Regions from separate parts of the Azonexus sp. GW821-FHT04F04 genome, predicted to be linked through region 4. Evidence: predicted binding sites of a transcription regulator. Region 4 holds the regulator's gene; each other region holds the start of a gene.
The links. The regulator sigma-54, encoded in region 4, starts transcription at its own class of promoters, with help from an activator protein. The targets are predictions, from matches to a motif close to TGGCACGCTTNCTGCTNA.
Positions count from the first base shown of each region.

Region 1 (4,771 bases), on a different contig from region 4:
TGCCGACCCGGTAGGTGCGTGGGCGGATTACATCGAATCGCGCTTCAACGCCGGGGCTTATCGGCATGGCGTACTTGCCTGGTGTTTTGCCGTCCTGCTGCCGGTGGTTCTGCTCGCCGTTGCATACGGCCTGCTCTATTCACTGAATCCGCTTTTCGGCTGGGCGCTCAACGTTGGTGTGCTGTACCTAACCATGGGCTTCCGCCAGTTCAGCCACCACTACACCGAAATCCAGCTGGCCCTGCGCTTGGGTGACCTTGAGCGAGCCCGCCAGTTGCTCGCCGAGTGGCAAGGTATATCGACCTACGGCCTTGGCTCGGAAGATATCGCCCGGCTCTCCATTGAGGGCGCGCTGGCCGCCTCACATCGCCATGTCTTTGCTGTCGTGCTCTGGTTTGTTCTATTGCCAGGCCCCTGTGGTGCGCTGCTCTATCGGCTGTCGGCCGTTGTTGGCGACCGCTGGAATGCCAAAAACATGGCCCAGCAAAGCGATTTTTCCGCATTCTCGCGGCTGGTTTTCGGTATGATCGACTGGCTACCCTCCCGGACTACGGCGGCAGCCTTCGCCATCGTCGGTGACTTCGAGGATGCGGTTTATTGCTGGCGTACCCAGCCGGCGCAATGGCCGGATCGCGATCTTGGTATCGTCCTAGCGGCCGGTGCCGGCGCCTTGGGGGTCCAACTTGGCCGGCCGGTGGTGGATGGCGTTGAGGTCTCTGATCGGGCCGAGCTCGGGCTGGGCGATCCGGCTGATGTTGATTTCATGCAGAGTGCCGTCGGACTCGTCTGGCGAGCGACTGTGTTGTGGATGTTGTTGCTGTTTTTGTTAGGGCTTGCCACCTTGGTGGGCTGAATGATTCTTACAGGAGATTTACATGAGCAGAGATGTCGTCGTTCTAAGCGCAGTTCGTTCCCCCATCGGCGCTTTTGGTGGTTCCCTGGCTGATTTTGAAAGCACGGAACTCGCCGGCATTGTCATGAAGGAAGCGATTGCCCGCTCCGGTGTTGATCCGCAAGCCATCAACTACGTTACCGTCGGTACCACGATGCCGACCGATTCCCGCTACGCTTACGTTTCCCGCGTTGCCTCGATTCAGGCTGGTCTGTCGATGGATTCCGTCGCCATGCAAGTGAGCCGCCTGTGCGCCTCCGGTCTGCAGGGCATCGTCACTACCGCCCAGAACATCATGCTGAGCGATGCCGACTACGGCATTGGCGGCGGCGTTGAAGTCATGTCCAAGGCTGCTTACCTGATGCCGGCTCTGCGCAACGGCGCCCGCATGGGTGACACCAAGGCCATCGACTCCATGGTTGCCGTGCTGACCGATCCGTTCGGCGTTGGCCACATGGGGATCACGGCTGAAAACCTGGCTGCCAAGCATGGCTTCACCCGTGAAGACCAAGATGCCTTCGCAGTCGAATCACAGCGCCGTGCTGCGGCTGCCATTGATGCCGGCTACTTCAAGTCGCAGATCGTGCCGATCGTCAAGCAAACCCGCAAGGGCGATGTCGTATTCGACACCGACGAGCACCTGAAACGTGGCACGACTATGGAATCTCTGGCCAAGATGAAGCCGGCCTTCAAGAAGGACGGTACCGTCACCGCCGGTAATGCTTCGGGCATCAACGATGGCGCAGCCTTCTTTGTGCTGGCTGCCGCCGATGTTGCCGCCAAGGCTGGTCAGAAGGCCCGTGCTCGCATCGCTGGCTACGCTGTTGCCGGTGTGCCGAACGACATCATGGGCGAAGGCCCGATCCCGGCCACCAAGCTGGCCCTCAAGAAGGCCGGCCTGACCCTGGACCAGATGGATGTCATCGAGTCCAACGAAGCCTTTGCCGCTCAGGCCCTGTCCGTTTCCAAGGTGCTCGGTCTCGATCCAGCCAAGACCAACCCGAATGGCGGCGCCATCGCCCTCGGCCACCCGGTCGGCTGTTCCGGTGCCTTTATTGCTACCAAGGCTCTCTACGAACTTGAGCGTATCGGTGGCAAATACGCACTGGTTACGATGTGTATCGGTGGCGGACAAGGTATTGCGGTCATCTTCGAACGCGCCTGATCGCTGCGGCGTTTCAGTTGTACAGAAACCCACCGGAGCGATCCGGTGGGTTTTTTTATTTGCACCAGATTGAAATTGCCCTGCACTGTATTGGGGCATGACCTTGCGCCATGAAATTGTAATATGCTGATTTTGTGCGCTTTTGTTCCGTGGCATGGAACCTGCTGAATTAGCGTTGAGAGCATCCTCAGCGACGAGTCCAATATGAATTTCTACAACGAAATGATGGACGCCAACGGTGGCGTCCGAGCTCACTACCAGGGTTACGATTCATGGCTCAAGGCGACGCCGCCTGAGCGAATTGCCCGCAAGCGGGCCGAGGCCGATCTGGCCTTTCATCGGGTCGGTATCACCTTTGCCGTCTATGGCGAGGAAGCGGGCAAGGAGCGCCTGATTCCCTTCGACATCATTCCGCGCGTCATTCCATCGGCCGAATGGAAGTCCCTGCGCTCCGGACTACGCCAGCGCGTCAAGGCGCTCAACATGTTCCTGGATGACGTCTATCACGATCAGGAAATCCTCAAGGCCGGCAAGATTCCGGCCGAGCAAGTGCTCAACAATGCCCAGTTCCGCCCGGAAATGATGGGCGTCGATCTGCCCGGCAACATCTACGCGCACATCGCCGGCGTTGATATTGTTCGTGCTGGCGAAGGCGAGTTCTACGTTCTCGAAGACAACCTGCGCGTGCCGTCCGGCGTCTCGTACATGCTCGAAGACCGCAAGATGATGATGCGCCTCTTCCCTGAATTATTTGCCAAGCACAAGGTAGCGCCGGTCCAGCATTACCCGGACATGCTGCTGGAAAAGCTGCGCGCCGTGGCGCCGAAGGGCGTGTCCAACCCGACCGTCGTCGTGCTGACCCCGGGCGCCTACAACAGCGCCTATTTTGAACACACTTTCCTGGCCCAGCAGATGGGCGTCGAGCTGGTTGAAGGCCGCGATCTCTTCGTCAAGGACGAGGTGGTTTACATGCGCACAACGCAGGGGCCACAGCGCGTTGACGTGATTTACCGCCGCCTTGACGACGACTACATGGATCCGCTGGCTTTCCGCGCCGATTCGTCGCTTGGCGTTCCGGGCATCCTGAAGGCTTACCAGGCTGGCAACGTCACGCTGTCCAATGCCATCGGTACCGGCGTCGCCGATGACAAGTCGATCTACCCGTATGTGCCGGACATGATCCGTTTCTACCTCGGCGAGGAGCCGACACTGAACAACGTGCCGACCTACATGTGCCGCAAACCGGACGATCTCAAGTACGTGCTCGATCATCTGGCCGAACTGGTCGTCAAGGAAGTCCATGGTGCCGGCGGTTACGGCATGCTGGTCGGCCCGGCATCGACCAAGGAGCAGATCGAGCACTTCCGCCAGTTGCTGATCGCCAAGCCGGACGGCTACATCGCCCAGCCGACGCTGGCTTTGTCGAATTGTCCGACTTTTGTCGAGGAAGGCATCGCGCCGCGTCACCTCGATCTGCGCCCCTTCGTGTTGTCCTCGGGCAAGTGTGTGGACATGGTGCCGGGCGGCCTGACCCGCGTTGCGCTGACCAAGGGGTCGCTGGTCGTCAATTCGTCGCAGGGCGGCGGTACCAAAGATACCTGGGTTCTGGAGGATTAAGTCATGCTGAGTCGAACTGCCGATCACCTGTTCTGGATGTCGCGCTACATCGAGCGCGCCGAGAATCTTGCCCGCCTGCTCGATGTCACCTGGCAAATGTCGCTGGTGCCGCAATCGCTCGATGCGATCAATCAGAGCTGGGCTGCCATCATTGCCCTGAACAGCCTCGAAGAGGCGTATGCGAAGAAGTATTCCACGGTCAACGGGGAAAATGTCCTGAAATTCATGGTTAGCGACCCGGACAACTTTGCGTCCATTCACAGCTGTCTGCGCATGGCGCGTGAAAACGCCCACGCCGTGCGCGGCACACTGACCACGGAAATGTGGGAAACGCTCAACTCGACCTGGCTGGAAGCGCGCGAGAAGACCTTCGACCAACTCTTCAATGCCGGTATCGGTGAGTATTTCGAGTGGGTCAAGATGCGTTCGTCGTTGTCACGTGGCACCACGCTCGGCACCTTGCTTCAGGACGAGGCCTACCACTTTATCCGCCTCGGTACCTTGCTTGAGCGTGCCGACAACACGGCGCGCATCCTCGACGTCAAATATCACGTGCTGCGTCCGCAGGGCGACGAGGGAGCGACCGATTTTTACGAGTGGGGCGCGCTGCTCCGTTCCGTCTCGGCCTTCGAGGTCTATCGCAAGGTTTATCGCGATGTCATTACGCCGGAACGGGTCGCCGAGTTGCTGATCTTCAATCAGGACATGCCGCGATCGCTGCAGTTCTGCATGAACAGCGTGGTCAAGAATCTTGACCTGATCGCTAACAGCAATTCCGGCGAAACCCAGCGCCAGGCCGGCATGCTGCACGCCCATCTGCGTTACGGGCGTATCGAAGACATCCTCGAGCACGGTCTGCACGAGTGGCTCAGCGATTTCATGGATCGCATCTATCTGCTCGGCAACGGCATCAGCAAGGACTTTCTGGTGCCGATGGAAGAGGCCGCCTAGTCAGGCCTCGCTTCGGGGCTTCTCCCGAGTTAGCTGCAGCCAGCTTCGGCGCCCGATGATTCCGGCGCCGAAGTGCATTTCAGGGCTTGCTTTCAGGCGTGTCGCTCGCGCCAGGCGGTCAATGCCGCGAGCGCATCGTCGAGCGT
Region 1 covers NZ_JBWKSX010000009.1:5,611-10,381, reverse strand. Annotated here, with positions in the region: gene AC07TV_RS16460 (CobD/CbiB family protein) at 1-853, shown strand, start outside; gene AC07TV_RS16455 (acetyl-CoA C-acyltransferase family protein) at 876-2,057, shown strand; gene AC07TV_RS16450 (circularly permuted type 2 ATP-grasp protein) at 2,262-3,674, shown strand; gene AC07TV_RS16445 (alpha-E domain-containing protein) at 3,678-4,625, shown strand; gene AC07TV_RS16440 (MerR family transcriptional regulator) at 4,718-4,771, opposite strand, start outside.
Region 1: a site for sigma-54 is predicted at 2,208-2,225, ahead of AC07TV_RS16450 (circularly permuted type 2 ATP-grasp protein). Genes of this name have one in related genera too.

Region 2 (4,771 bases), on a different contig from region 4:
GCGCGGGCGCGATCTCGACATCACTGGCTTGTCCTATGCCGTGCTCGAAGCGCAGGGGCCGCAGCAATGGCCGTATCCGGAAGGTGCCAGTATTGGCAAGGTCCGCCTCTACGAGGATGGACGTTTTCCGACAGCCGATGGCAAGGCGCGCTTTGTCGCCATCGAACATCAGCCAACGGCCGAACTGACGACGCCCGAGCGGCCGATCAGCCTGCTTTCCGGTCGCATGCGCGATCAATGGCACGGTATGAGCCGCACCGGCACCGTGCCGCGCCTGTTCAATCTTGAAGACGAACCGCTGCTCGCCATGCATCCTTGCGACATGCGGCATCGTGGGCTGGAGTCGGGCGATTTGGCCAAAGTGAACAATGGCCGCGGCGAGATGGTCGTCCGTATAGCCGAGCGTCCCGGGCTGGCCAAAGGCCGGGCGTGGATGCCGATGCATTGGGGCAGCCAGTTCATGAATACGCCGGGTACCAATGCGCTGAGCTCGGATGCCATCGACCCCTATTCGTTACAGCCCGAGCTGAAGCATGCCGCTGTCCAGATCATCAAGGCCGAGTTGTCCTACCCGCTGGCTGTAGTTCGTCGCTGCACCAGCCAATCGGAGGCGCTGGAACTACTTCAGCGGGCCCGCGCTGTTCTGGCGGATTATCCGTATGCCAACGTCGGCCTGTATGGCCGGACCACGCCGCTGGTCGTCTTCCGCGCCGCCTGTGCCGGGCCGGCGGCGGATGCCGAGATCTTTGCGCTGGATCGCCTCTTCGGGCTGGATGGCGAGGAGGGGGCCATTCTCTATGCTGACCCGACGCGCCGGATCAGCAAGAAGGCCATTGCCCAGCAAGGCCGCCTGCTTGGCGTCCGGCTGGCCGGCGAGACGCTGGCCCTGGCGTGGTTGCGGCAGGCGATGGCCGAGGATGAACTCGATGTCAGCCTGATCCGCTTCGCTCTGGCGCCGTCGGCCAAGCCGCCGGTGAGCATGGTGGCACGCAACATCGTCTGCAAATGCGCTGATGTCAGCGATGTGCAGATTCACCAGGAACTGGAGAAAGGGGCTGATCTGCCGCAACTCCAGAAGAGCTTGAAATGCGGAACGTTCTGCGGTTCATGTGTGCCGGATATCAAGCGCATGGTGGCAGAGCATCCCCCCAGAATCGCAGCTGCGGCTTGACCGCAACCGGAGGAGACAGTGAGCTACGGACAATTCATCAAGGAGATCGGACGCGGCGCCCAGGGCGCGCGTGATCTGCCGCGCGACGATGCGCAGCAGATTTACGCGGCAATGCTCGACGGCGGCGTGCCGGATCTCGAAATGGGTGCAATCATCCTTGGCCTGCGCGTCAAGGGCGAATCGCTCGACGAAATGCTCGGCTTCATGGACGCCACAGCCGAGCGCACGCACCGTCTCGACATGCCGCACGGCCGCGTTCGGCCGGTTGCCCTGCCGACCTACAACGGGGGCCGCAAGGAAGCCAACCTGACGCCACTGCTCGCCTTGCTGCTCCAGCGCTTTGGCGTGCCGGTCGTGGTCCATGGCCTGTTGGAGGGTTTTGGCCGGGTAACCACGGCGCACATTTTTCGCGAGCTGGGCATCATGCCCGTCGCCTCGACGACGCAGGCGCAGATCGCCCTCGAAGAGAAAGGGCTGGCCTTCCTGCCGCTCAACGCGCTGTGCCCGGGCATCCACAACCTGCTCGGCCTGCGCAGCCGCCTTGGCGTGCGCAACAGCGCGCACAGTCTGGTCAAACTGATCAACCCCTTCCACGGCGATGCTGTCCTCGTCGCGCCAGCGACCCATCCAGAATTTATCGATCTGATGCGCGACATCCTGCTCGCCCGTGGCGACCGTGCGTTGCTCCTGCGCGGCACCGAGGGTGAGCCCTTTGCCAATCCGAAGCGCCGGCCGCGCCTTGAGTTCATCCACGACGGCGGCGTTGACACCCTGTTCGAGGCCGAGCACGAGAGCCTGCGCGCCTTGCCAAATCTGCCGGAGGCCAACGATGCGGTGAGCACGGCAAAATGGATTCGACGCATTCTCGACAAGCAGGCCCCGCTGCCCAAACCGCTCGCCAACCAACTGGCCTGCCTGCTCTACGCCAGCGGTTATGCCGAGGATTTCAACCAGGCCAAGGCTATCGTCGCCGTTGAAGCAACCGGCCTGATCATCGGCGGCAACTGAGCGGCGCCAACAAAATGCTTCTGGCGTCGTTGAACCGCCTCGCCAGAACCGCTTCGCTGCATTTTGTGAGCGCCTCCAATTTGATTCTGCACCGCTCTGGAGCCGCTTGCCCCGCCTTGGTGCGCGATTGCCACGGTCAACCCGAAAAAACGCCTAAAAATCAAACATCTGATCAGCTGGCACGCTGATTGCAATAACCCTGCAGGTACAGCGAATCAACCGCCAACGTCGGCGGTTCGATGGCAACGACGTCATGCGCTGAAGTAAATTTTGCACCCTCGGGTGCGCGCAACGTTGGAGTCAACCATGAGCACAACCGCTGTCAAACCTCGTCTCGTCCTGATCGGCAACGGCATGGCCGGTGTCCGCACCATCGAAGAACTGCTGAAGATCGCCCCGGATCATTACGACATCACCATCTTCGGCGCCGAGCCGCACCCGAACTACAACCGCATCCTGCTTTCTCCGGTCCTCGCCGGTGAAATGACCATTTCCGAGATCGTTCTCAACGAACTCGACTGGTACAAGGAAAAGGGCATCACGCTGCACACCGGCAAGCAGATCAAGACCATCGACCGCGTCAAGCGCAAGGTCATCGCCGAAGATGGCACCGAAGAAAGCTACGACCGCCTGCTCATCGCCACCGGCTCGACGCCCTTCATGCTGCCCATTCCCGGCAATGACCTGCCCGGCGTCATCGGTTATCGCGACATCAAGGATACCGATGAGATGATCGAAACCGCCCGCCTGCACAAGCATGCGGTGGTCATCGGCGGCGGCCTGCTCGGCCTGGAAGCCGCCAATGGCCTCAAGCTGCGCGGCATGGATGTGACGGTCGTGCATCTCGGGCCGTGGCTGCTCGAGCGTCAGCTCGACGAAGTCGCCGCCAAAATGCTGCAGAAGTCGCTTGAAGACAAGGGGCTCAAGTTCCTGCTCCAGAAGCAGACGGAAATGCTCGTCCAGGGCGAGTCCGGTCGCGTCGCCGCCGTGCGTTTCAAGGACGGCATGACCATCCCGGCTGACCTCGTTGTCATGGCCGCCGGCATCCGCCCGAACTACGCGCTGGCTGAGAAATCCGGCATCTACTGCAACCGCGGCATCGTGGTGAACGACACGATGCAGACCTACGACCCGAAGGTGTACGCCGTCGGCGAGTGCGTCAGCCACCGCGGCATTGCCTACGGCCTGGTTGCCCCGCTCTTCGAGCAGGCCAAGGTCGCGGCCAATCATCTCGCCGGCTACGGCATCGGCCGCTACACCGGTTCGGTGACCTCGACCAAGCTCAAGGTCACCGGTATCGACCTGTTCTCGGCCGGCGACTACATGGGGGGCGAGGGCACCGAAGAAATCCTGCTCAACGACCCGCACGGCGGCGTCTACAAAAAACTGGTGATCAAGGACAACAAGCTGGTCGGCGGCGTCATGTACGGCGATACGGCCGACGGCCCGTGGTATTTCCAGCTGCTCAAGGATGGCCGCGACATCCACGATATCCGCGACTCGCTGATCTTCGGCCAGTCGCTGGTCGGCGACGTCGGCCACGCCGGCAACAGCAAGGCGGCTTCGATGCCCGACAGCGCCGAAGTCTGCGGCTGCAACGGCATCACCAAGGGCGTCATCGTGCAGGCCATCAAGGCCAAGGGATTGTTCACGCTCGACGAGGTCAAGAAGCACACCAAGGCGGCGTCTTCCTGCGGTTCCTGCGCCGGTCTGGTCGAGCAGATTCTCGCTTCGACCATCGGTGGCGCCTACACGCCGGCCGCTTCCGACAAGAAGCCGATGTGCGGCTGCACCGAGCACTCGCACGACAAGGTCCGCAAGCTGATCCGCGACGAGCACCTGACGAGCAAGGAAACGGTTTTCGCCGAACTCGGCTGGACGACGCCGAACGGCTGCGACAAGTGCCGCCCGGCCATCAACTACTACCTGATCTCGACCTGGCCGCACGAGGCGAAGGACGATCCGCAGTCGCGCTTCATCAACGAACGCGCCCACGCCAACATTCAGAAGGACGGCACCTACTCGGTCGTCCCGCGCATGTGGGGCGGCCTGACCAATCCGAAAGAGCTGCGCGCCATCGCCGATGCCGCCGAGAAGTACAACGTGCCGACCGTGAAAGTCACCGGCGGCCAGCGTATCGACCTGCTCGGCATCAAGAAGGAAGACCTGCCCGGCATCTGGGCCGACCTCAACGCCGCCGGCATGGTCTCCGGCCACGCCTACGGCAAGTCGATCCGCACCGTGAAGACCTGCGTCGGCATGGAACACTGCCGTTTCGGCACGCAACTGGCCATGTCGATGGGCGTCAAGCTCGAAAAAATGCTGTTCGACATGTACGCCCCGCACAAGGTCAAGCTCGCCGTCTCCGGCTGCCCGCGCAACTGCGCCGAAGCCGGCATCAAGGACGTCGGCGTGATCGGTGTCGATTCCGGCTACGAGCTGTACGTCGGTGGCAACGGCGGCATCAAGACCGAGGTTGCCCAGTTCCTGTGCAAGGTGAAATCCGACGAAGAGGTCATGGAATATTCCGGCGCCTTCCTCCAGCTCTACCGCCTCGAAGGCTGGTACCTCGAGCGCACCTGCCACTGGCTG
Region 2 covers NZ_JBWKSX010000005.1:280,658-285,428, reverse strand. Annotated here, with positions in the region: gene AC07TV_RS12725 (nitrate reductase) at 1-1,171, shown strand, start outside; gene ybiB (DNA-binding protein YbiB) at 1,190-2,179, shown strand; gene nirB (nitrite reductase large subunit NirB) at 2,486-4,771, shown strand, end outside.
Region 2: a site for sigma-54 is predicted at 2,357-2,374, ahead of nirB (nitrite reductase large subunit NirB). Genes of this name have one in related genera too.

Region 3 (4,771 bases), 170 kb from region 4:
AACGGGGTGTTGGCGTCGAGCCGGGAGACTTTGGCGACAAAGTCGCCCGAAACGCCGGCGTGGGCAATCAGTTGATAGCTGCCATCGGGCTGTCGCCAATGGAGGCAGCCCGAATCGAGGTCGGGGAAACGCAAGGTGGCCTGCAGCAGGACTTGAAACACGGCGTTGCGTGGCAGGCCGGCCGCCAGCGCTTGTGCCAGGTCGTGCTCGATTTCGAGGCGCAACTCGGCATTTTTGCGCTCGGAAATATCAACCGCTGAAGCGATGACTGCCGGCCGCCCGAAGTATCTTGAACTATGTAGCCGGATTTCGACCGGGAAGATGCGCCCTTCGCTGTGGCGAGCGAGAATTTCGAAGGTTTGCGGTGTGCCGGCCAGCGCGCTGGCAATGTGCCGATTGATGGTCTGCACATCGGTCAGCCCTGGCTGGGTAAACGCCGCGTGGCTCAGACCGATCAACTGTTCGCGTGGTACCCCGGATATCTGCTCGGCGCCGGCGTTTACGTCGAGAAAGATGCCATCCTCGGACTGGATGAACAATGCTTCGCTGACGCTGTTGAAAATGCCACGAAAGGTTTCCAGGCTTTTATCCAGTTCACGTGAGCGGTGCTGGTGGGCAATGAGCAGGGCAGCCAGTTGGCAGGCCTGCATCAGGCAGCCCAGGTCTTCTTCGCGCGGCTGGCTGGGCAGTCGGTGATAGGCGGCGAAAGTGCCAAGCAACATGCCGTCCGGCCCGATGATCGGGTCAGACCAGCAGGCGGCAATTCCGCTTTCCCGGGCGAGGTTGTGATAGGCCGCACACAGCGGGTCGTCGAACACGTTTTCGACAATGACCCGCTGTTTCAGCGCCGCTGCCGTGCCGCAGGAACTGATACCTTCGCCGATCGGCATGCCATCGATCGCGGCACTGTAGGCCGCTGGCAGGCTCGGGGCGGCGCCGACACGGAGGTGCTGTCCGGATTCGTCGCTGAGCATGATCGAGCAGCGCCAGTCCGGCATCTCGGCTTCGACCGACATGACGAGCAGTTCGAGGGCGCGGGACAGGGTTTCTCCGCTGATCATCCCGGCCAGCGCGGCATTGCGCAGGCGCATCGCTTCTTCAGCCCGCAGCCGTTCGGAAATGTCACGGGCAAAGCCGACGGTGCCGAGCAGGCTGCCGTCTTCGCCGACGACCGGAGCCTTGTAGGTCTCGTGCCAGATGCGCTGCTGCCCGATCATTACCGGTTCGATAACGACCTTGTTTTTCCGGGTGGCCATGACTTCCGCGTCGTCGGCGCGGAAACGCTCCGCCATCTCGGGTGGCCAGAAATCGAAATCGGTTTTGCCGACAATGGTGCTGGTGTTCGCTTGATTGGCCGCTTCGGCAAAGCTGCGGTTGGTGGTCAGGAAACGCGATTCTGTATCCTTTAGCCAGACCAGGAAGGGGAAGTTGTCGAGCAGAGCGCGCTGGTAGCGTTCGTTGCGGGCGGTTTCCTCAAGGATTCGCTCGCGCGAACGAAGCATCGATTGTTGCTCGCTCAGTGCGCTATCTATTTGGCCGAGGTTGAGCGGGCTCATCAGCGTGTGTTCGGAGAGCAGGCCGACCAGAGCGCCGTTCTCGTCGACCACAGCCAGATGCCGGATGTTGCGTTCCAGCATCTGCTGCGCCGCTTCCGACAACGGGCGGTCGGCCCGGATGCTGATGGCGGGCTGGGTCATTACCGCGCCAAGGCAGGGATTGTTCCGGGTGTCGAGGAAGAAGCGAACAACGTCGTGTTCGGTGACGATGCCGAGAGGCCGTCGGCCATCGACGACAAAGACGCAACTGATACTGACCGCCTCCATGGCGAGCAGCGCATCCTCGAGACTGGCATCGGCCGGTAGTCGGGGGAAAGTGCGCTCCATCAACGTATCGGCACTGTTCAACTGAAGGAAAAAGTCGGGACCGAGATGTTTGCGAAAATCCGATTCGCTGACGACGCCGAGTGGCAGCCCTGCCTCGTCGGTGACTACGATACGCCGAATGCCGAGGTTGGCGGCTTCCCGGTAGGCTTGCTGGAAGGGCGTGGCGGCCGGCACGCTATGTACCGGGCTGCTCATGGTCTCGCTGGCGGTTTGGTCAGGCGAGCGATGCTGCCGCATGACGCGCACGATGTCGCGCTCGGTGATGATGCCGAGGATGGCGCCCTGATCGACGACGATGACCGACGAGATCTTCGACTCCAGCATGCGAGACGCCACCTCGCGCAGGCTCATGTCGGGTCCGACGCGATCGCTTTGGGTAGATATCAGCTCGACGATCTTGGTCGCGCGTTTTCTTTTCATTGTTTGATTCTAGAACGATTCCTTGCTGTTGCGGCTTGATGGCGGTCAATCCTCCGGGCTAATCGAGTGTGGAAGAGTGGTTTCCACCATGGATTGGTGCTAACCACCCGATTCTCCTTCGCGGCTTCCTCAAAGGCCTTGGCAGGTGTCCGAAGTGCCTTGATTTCAATCGATAAATCAGTGATTTCAGCTCTGTGGCACACGCTTTGCGTAGTAGCACGCCTACTTGGCAACAAAACCAACGGGGGACATACCAGTGACCGAGACCTTTTATGAAGTGCTGCGCCGCCAGGGGATAACCCGGCGCAGCTTTCTCAAATTCTGCAGCCTGACCGCGACGTCGCTCGGGCTGGGCAGCGCCGCCGCACCGCGCATCGCGCATGCGCTGGAAACCAAGGCGCGAACGCCGGTGATCTGGCTGCACGGTCTGGAATGTACCTGTTGCTCGGAATCCTTCATCCGCTCGGCGCATCCGCTGACCAAGGATGTCGTGCTCTCGATGCTCTCGCTCGATTACGACGACACGTTGATGGCCGCTGCCGGCCATCAGGCCGAGGCGATCATCGAAGAGGTCAAGAAGAAATACAAGGGCAACTACATCGTTGCCGTCGAAGGCAATCCGCCGCTCAACGAGGACGGCATGTTCTGCATCCACGGCGGCCGGCCGTTCGTCGAAGTGCTCAAGGAAACCTGTGCTGATGCCAAGGCGATCATCAGCTGGGGCGCCTGCGCTTCCTACGGCTGCGTCCAGGCCGCCAAGCCGAACCCGACGCGTGCGACGCCGGTGCACAAGGTGATTTCCGGCAAGCCGATCATCAACGTCCCGGGTTGCCCGCCGATCGCCGAAGTCATGACTGGCGTCGTCACTTACATGCTGACCTTCGACCGGATTCCCGAGCTCGACCGCCAGGGCCGGCCGAAAATGTTCTACGGCCAGCGTATCCATGACAAGTGCTATCGCCGCGGCCACTTCGATGCCGGCCAGTTCGCCGAAGCCTGGGATGACGAAGGTTCGCGCAAGGGCCACTGCCTGTACAAGATGGGCTGCAAGGGGCCGACGACTTACAACGCCTGCTCGTCGATGCGCTGGAACGGCGGCGTCAGCTGGCCGGTGCAGTCCGGCCACGGCTGTATCGGCTGTTCCGAGGAGGGCTTCTGGGACAAGGGCAGCTTCTACGACCGGGTGACTGACATCAAGGCTTTCGGCGTCGAAGCGAATGCCGACACCATCGGCAAGGCTGCCGCCGGCACCGTCGGCGCCGCGATTGCCGCCCATGCTGCCGTCTCGGCACTGGCTCGGGCGCGCAATTCGAATTCCCACGGTCAACCGGAAAAAGAGGGGGAAAAGTAAAAAATGGCTGCTTACGAAACTCAAGGCTTCAAGCTCGACAACTCCGGCAAACGTGTCGTTGTCGACCCGGTCTGCCGCATCGAAGGCCATCTGCGGGTGGAGGTCAATCTCGACGACAAGAACGTCATTCGTAACGCCGTGTCCACGGGCACCATGTGGCGCGGTCTGGAAGTCATCCTCAAGGGCCGCGATCCGCGCGACGCCTGGGCCTTCACCGAGCGCATCTGCGGCGTGTGTACCGGAACCCACGCGTTGACCTCGGTGCGCGCCGTCGAGGATGCGCTGAACATCAAGATTCCGGAAAACGCCAACAGCATCCGCAACATCATGCAGCTCAACCTGCAGGTGCATGACCATCTGGTGCACTTCTATCATCTGCATGCGCTCGACTGGGTCGATGTCGTCTCCGCCCTGAAGGCCGATCCGAAAGCCACCTCGGCGCTGGCCCAGAGCATTTCCAGCTGGCCGCTGTCGTCGCCGGGCTACTTCCGCGACATCCAGAATCGCCTCAAGAAATTCGTCGAATCAGGCCAGCTCGGCCCCTTCATGAACGGCTACTGGGGCAACCCGGCCTACAAGCTGCCGCCCGAAGCCAACCTGATGGCCGTGGCGCACTACCTCGAAGCCCTCGATTTCCAGAAGGAAATCGTCAAGGTGCACACCATTTTCGGTGGCAAGAACCCGCACCCGAACTGGCTGGTCGGCGGCGTGCCCTGCGCCATCAACATGGAAGGCACGGGGGCGGTTGGCGCGGTGAACATGGAGCGGCTGAATCTGGTCAAGAGCATCATCGACCGCAGCATTGAGTTCACCGAGCAGGTGTACATCCCCGACCTGATCGCCATCGCCAAGTTCTACAAGGGCTGGCTATATGGCGGTGGCCTGTCGGGCAAGAACGTCATGTCCTACGGCGACATCCCGGACAAGGCCAACGACTACTCGGCCGGCAACCTGCTGCTGCCGCGCGGCGCCATCATCAATGGCGACCTGTCCAAGGTCCATGAAATCGACCTCAAGGATCCGGAGCAGATTCAGGAATTCGTCGCCCACTCCTGGTACAAGTACCCGGACGAAAGCAAGGGCCTGCATCCCTTCGACGGCGTCACCGAACCGAGCT
Region 3 covers NZ_JBWKSX010000001.1:324,623-329,393, forward strand. Annotated here, with positions in the region: gene AC07TV_RS01590 (EAL domain-containing protein) at 1-2,303, opposite strand, end outside; gene AC07TV_RS01595 (hydrogenase small subunit) at 2,560-3,654, shown strand; gene AC07TV_RS01600 (nickel-dependent hydrogenase large subunit) at 3,658-4,771, shown strand, end outside.
Region 3: a site for sigma-54 is predicted at 2,499-2,516, ahead of AC07TV_RS01595 (hydrogenase small subunit). Genes of this name have one in related genera too.

Region 4 (4,771 bases):
TGGGAGTCCCCTCTATAAGGTTTGAAACGCCGATGTACTATCGGCCATTCATGCGTCATCGTCAAGCATCGTACGTTGCTGGCGATCCATGAAATCCTGCATGCTGTCGATCCCCCGCAACTGAAGAATCGTGTTGCGCACTGCCGCTTCGAGCAAGACTGCCAGATTGCGGCCAGCTGCCACGGGAATGACAACCTTGCGAATCGGAACGCCGAGCACTTCATGGGTTTGGGCATCGAGCGGTAAACGTGGCGCATCGGCTGCCGTCGACGTTCTTTGCAGGTGAACGATCAGCTTGAGTTTCATTTTCCGGCGCGAAGCCGTTTCGCCAAAGATTGTCCGGATATTGAGCAAGCCAAGCCCGCGCACCTCAAGAAAATCGCGCAGCATTCCGGGGCAGCGGCCTTCAATAGTGGTCGGCGCTATTCGGGCCATTTCGACAACATCATCGGCAACCAGCCCATGGCCCCGCGAAATAAGCTCCAGAGCCAACTCAGACTTGCCTACTCCGGAGTCGCCGGTAATCAGGACGCCCATCCCGAGAACATCCATGAAGACGCCGTGGAGGCTGACCGTATCGGCCAGGCGTGCTGACAGGTAAATGCGCAGCAGATCGATGATTGCCGAACACGGCTTGGGTGAAAAAATCAGCGGTGTCGTCAATTGGGTGCAGGTCTCGACCACCAATGGTGGTGGCGTCAGGCCATCCGCGACGATGACGGCTGGCGGTTGGGCCCCGAGCAGATCACTGAGCATCTGTGCGAAGCGACGCTCGCCAATGCGCATGGCCCACTCATATTCCGCCAGACCAAGGACCTGCAGACGCTCCGGATGAATAATATTGATGTGGCCAACCAGATCGGCACCGTAATTATTGGAGCCCTTGATCTCGATGCGGCGGTCAGCATGGGGGACGATATTCCAGCTCAACAGCAACTTTTCGCGGTTGTCCTCGTAAAGCTGAACCAGACTTACGTGACGCACGAACTAAACTCAGCCCTGAAAAAGGGCGACTACGGCGGCTGGATCAGCCGCGGCGTGCAATTTTTCGCGGAATGCCCGATCGGAAAAGTTCTGGGCCAACTCGGAAAGTATCTGCAGGTGCTGCTCGGTCGCTTGCTCGGGAACCAATAGCACGAAGAGCAGATCGACGGGTCGCCCGTCCGGCGAATCAAAAGGAACCGGTGTTGCCAGACGCAGAAAGGCGCCAACGGCTTGTTTCAGCCCCTTGATTCGACCATGGGGAATTGCTACACCCTGACCCAAGCCGGTGGAACCGAGCTTTTCGCGGGCGAACAAGCTATCGAAAATGATCGATCGGGCAAGACCAAGGCGATTTTCGAAAAGCATGCCTGCCTGTTCGAAGACCCGCTTCTTGCTGCTGGCCTCAAGATCGAGCAGAACCTGATCGGTTGATAGAAGGTTGGTTAGGGGGTTCATAGGGAAGGTTGGAAAAACAAAGGCCGCAGCCTGTTACGGTGCGGCCCGTTCAACGCTTATTCAGCGACGGAGTGCAGCCCCGGCTTGTCACCGCGATGGTGGTCCTGGACTTTTTGCTTGTACTTCTGAACCTGACGGTCCAGCTTGTCGAACAAGGCATCGATAGCGGCGTAGAGATCGTCACCGGACTCTTCAACGTGGATGTCCTTGCCAGGCACGTGAAGCGTGACTTCACCTTTCTGCTTGAGTTTCTCAACCGACAACACGACGCTGACGCCGGTTACCTTGTCGAAATGGCGGATCACGGGATCCAGCTTGTTCTCGACGTATTCGCGAAGTGCCGGGGTAACTTCAATGTGGTGACCACTAATCTGCAGATTCACTTTATTCTCCTCTCTCTACAGGGTCTTGCGTAAATTGACCGGTGGGATGTTGAGCGACTCGCGGTATTTTGCAACCGTCCGTCGGGCAACTACGATTCCCTGCTGGCCTAGTATTTCGGATAATTGACTATCCGACAAGGGCTTCTTGCCATCCTCGGCCGAGATCAATTGCTTGATCAGCGCCCGGATGGCCGTAGCAGAACAGGCACCACCGGTATCGGTGGAGACATGACTGCCGAAGAAGTATTTGAGTTCGAAGATGCCGCGCGGCGTCGCCATGTATTTCTGGCTGGTGACACGCGATACGGTCGACTCGTGCAAACCGAGAATGTCAGCGATTTCGCGCAAAACGAGCGGGCGCATGGCGACTTCTCCGTGTTCAAAGAATTGACGCTGACGGTCAACAATGGCCTGCGTAACACGATGAATTGTCTCAAAACGCTGCTGTACGTTCTTGATCAGCCAGCGAGCCTCCTGCAGCTGTGTCGACAGGTTGCCGTTACCACGTCGCTGCTTGGCAAGAATTTCGGCATAAAGACGGTTGATACGCAGGCGTGGGTAAGCGTCAGGATTGATGTACGCCGTCCACTTTCCCTTGAGCTTCTTCACAATCACGTCCGGCGTGATATAGCGCGCTTCAATCTGGGAAAAACGGGCGGCTGGCCGCGGGTTGAGGCTGGTAATCACAGCCTGTGCAGCCTTCAGCGACTCGTCGTCGCAACCAGTCAGACGGCGAATCTTGGTGAAATCACGGGCGGCCAGGAGTTCCAGATGCTTCTGGACGATAGTCAAAGCCAGATCCCGGACCTCATCGCCGCGCGGCAAGGCTTTTAGTTGCAGGGCCAGACATTCCTGCAAATTTCGGGCACCAATCCCGACCGGATCGAAATTCTGGATGTGATGCAGCGCGATTTCGAGCTCTTCGATTTCAATTTCGTACTCCGGCGGCAGCGTTTCCCAGAGCTCCTCCAGCGTAGCCGACAGATAGCCGTCGTCGTCGAGCGCCTCAATCAGGAAGCGCACCAGACTGCGGTCACGCTCCGAAACCTGGGTCATGCCCAATTGCCAGCCGAGGTGATCGCGCAGGCTGATCGTCGTGCCGTGCGTATCCTGTGAATCGCTGTCGTCGTCCTCATCCCGCCCGGCGCCGGTAAAGGTGCCGGCGTCAGCGGCCCAGCGGTCATCGTCGACATCAGAGGGAGCGGAAGGTACGTCCTGCTCGCGGTCGTCACGTGCATCACGCTCTTCGCGCTCGACCCTTTGTTCGCGTTCGCCTTCGGTGGTCTGCGGAGAATCAAATTGCTGAGCGCCGGAAAAAGCCTCGCCGCCCTGTTCGTCCTCGCGCTCGAGCATCGGATTCTCGAGCAAATATCGCTCGATTTCCTGCTGCATTTCGATCGTCGACAACTGCAGCAGTTTGATTGACTGCTGCAGCTGAGGAGTCAGCGCCAGATGTTGGGAGAGTTTTAGCTGGAGTGCCGGCTTCATTGGTTGGGGTCGGTTTCTATCTTCCGGTCAGAGCTTGAAGTGCTCGCCGAGATAAACCTTTCGTACGCTTTCATTATCAACGATTTCGTCCGGCCGTCCAGCCGCCAGAACGTTTCCGGCGTTGATAATGTACGCGTGGTCGCAAATACCCAGCGTCTCGCGGACATTGTGGTCGGTAATCAGGACGCCGATTCCGCGCTCCTTGAGGAAGCGGATAATTTTCTGAATTTCGAGCACGGCGATCGGATCGACGCCGGCAAACGGCTCGTCAAGCAGGATAAACCGTGGATTGGTCGCCAGGGCGCGGGCAATTTCAACGCGACGCCGCTCGCCACCGGACAGTGCCGAGGCATTGACGTGGCGGACGTGGCTGATATGCAGTTCGGCCAGCAACCCCTCAAGGCGATCGTTCAACTCGGCTTGCGGCAATTTGAGCAGCTCGAGGATGGCACGGATGTTTTCCTCGACATTGAGCTTGCGGAAAACCGAGGCTTCCTGCGGCAGATAGGACAGGCCAAGCCTCGCCCGGCTGTGCATCGGCAGGTGAGTCAGGCGATTGTCGTCGATATAGACTTCGCCGCCGTCAGCCGCGACCAGCCCGACGATCATGTAAAAACAGGTGGTCTTGCCGGCACCGTTCGGACCAAGCAGACCGACGACTTCACCGGACTTGACCTCGAAAGAGACGTCTTCGACGACTGTCCGCGCCTTGTAACGCTTCTTGAGATTGTGGGCCGAGAGTTTGGCTGCCGGCATGTTCATTCATCCACTCCCTGCATGGCCCGCCGAATGGCGTCGTTGGAAAAGCCACGATATTGCAGGAAACGCATCTGTTTGCCACGCTCCTCGGCGGTTTCCGGCGGTCGACCGAACTTTTTGGTCCAAATTACCCGGCAGCGTTCGGTTTCATCACCGGCTTCGGGCAGGGCCTTGGCGATGTCGGCATCGCTGACGCCTTGCTGGCGCAACTCCTGGCGCAGTCGCGCATCGCCGTAACGTCTTCCCCGCACTGCAACCCGTTGAGTAGCGTAGCGGCAATCGGAGAGCAGGCGTTCGGCCTGCAAGGTATCGAGCACTGCCGACAGCTCTTCCGCCGATTCGGCATGCGGAGCGAGCTTGGCCTGCAAGCCGGCCCGGCTGTAGTCACGCCGGGTCAGCAATTGCAGGGCGCGGACGCGCAAGTCAGGCATCCGCCGCAGCCGCCTTGGTCGGCTTGATGACGGTGGTGCTGGCCGCTTCGCGGATCTTCGCCTCGATTTCCTGGGCGATTTCCGGGTGCGACTTCAGGAATTCGCGGGAATTGTCCTTGCCCTGGCCGATCTTTTCGCCCTTGTAGGAGTACCAGGCGCCGGATTTTTCGACCAGCTTGTGGGAGACGCCCATTTCGACCACTTCGCCCTGACGGGAAATGCCTTCACCGTAGAGGATGTCGAAGATGGCTTCGCGGAAGGGCGGAGCGA
Region 4 covers NZ_JBWKSX010000001.1:159,445-164,215, reverse strand. Annotated here, with positions in the region: gene hprK (HPr(Ser) kinase/phosphatase) at 49-984, opposite strand; gene ptsN (PTS IIA-like nitrogen regulatory protein PtsN) at 994-1,440, opposite strand; gene hpf (ribosome hibernation-promoting factor, HPF/YfiA family) at 1,497-1,823, opposite strand; gene AC07TV_RS00765 (RNA polymerase factor sigma-54) at 1,839-3,311, opposite strand; gene lptB (LPS export ABC transporter ATP-binding protein) at 3,339-4,073, opposite strand; gene recX (recombination regulator RecX) at 4,070-4,501, opposite strand; gene recA (recombinase RecA) at 4,494-4,771, opposite strand, start outside.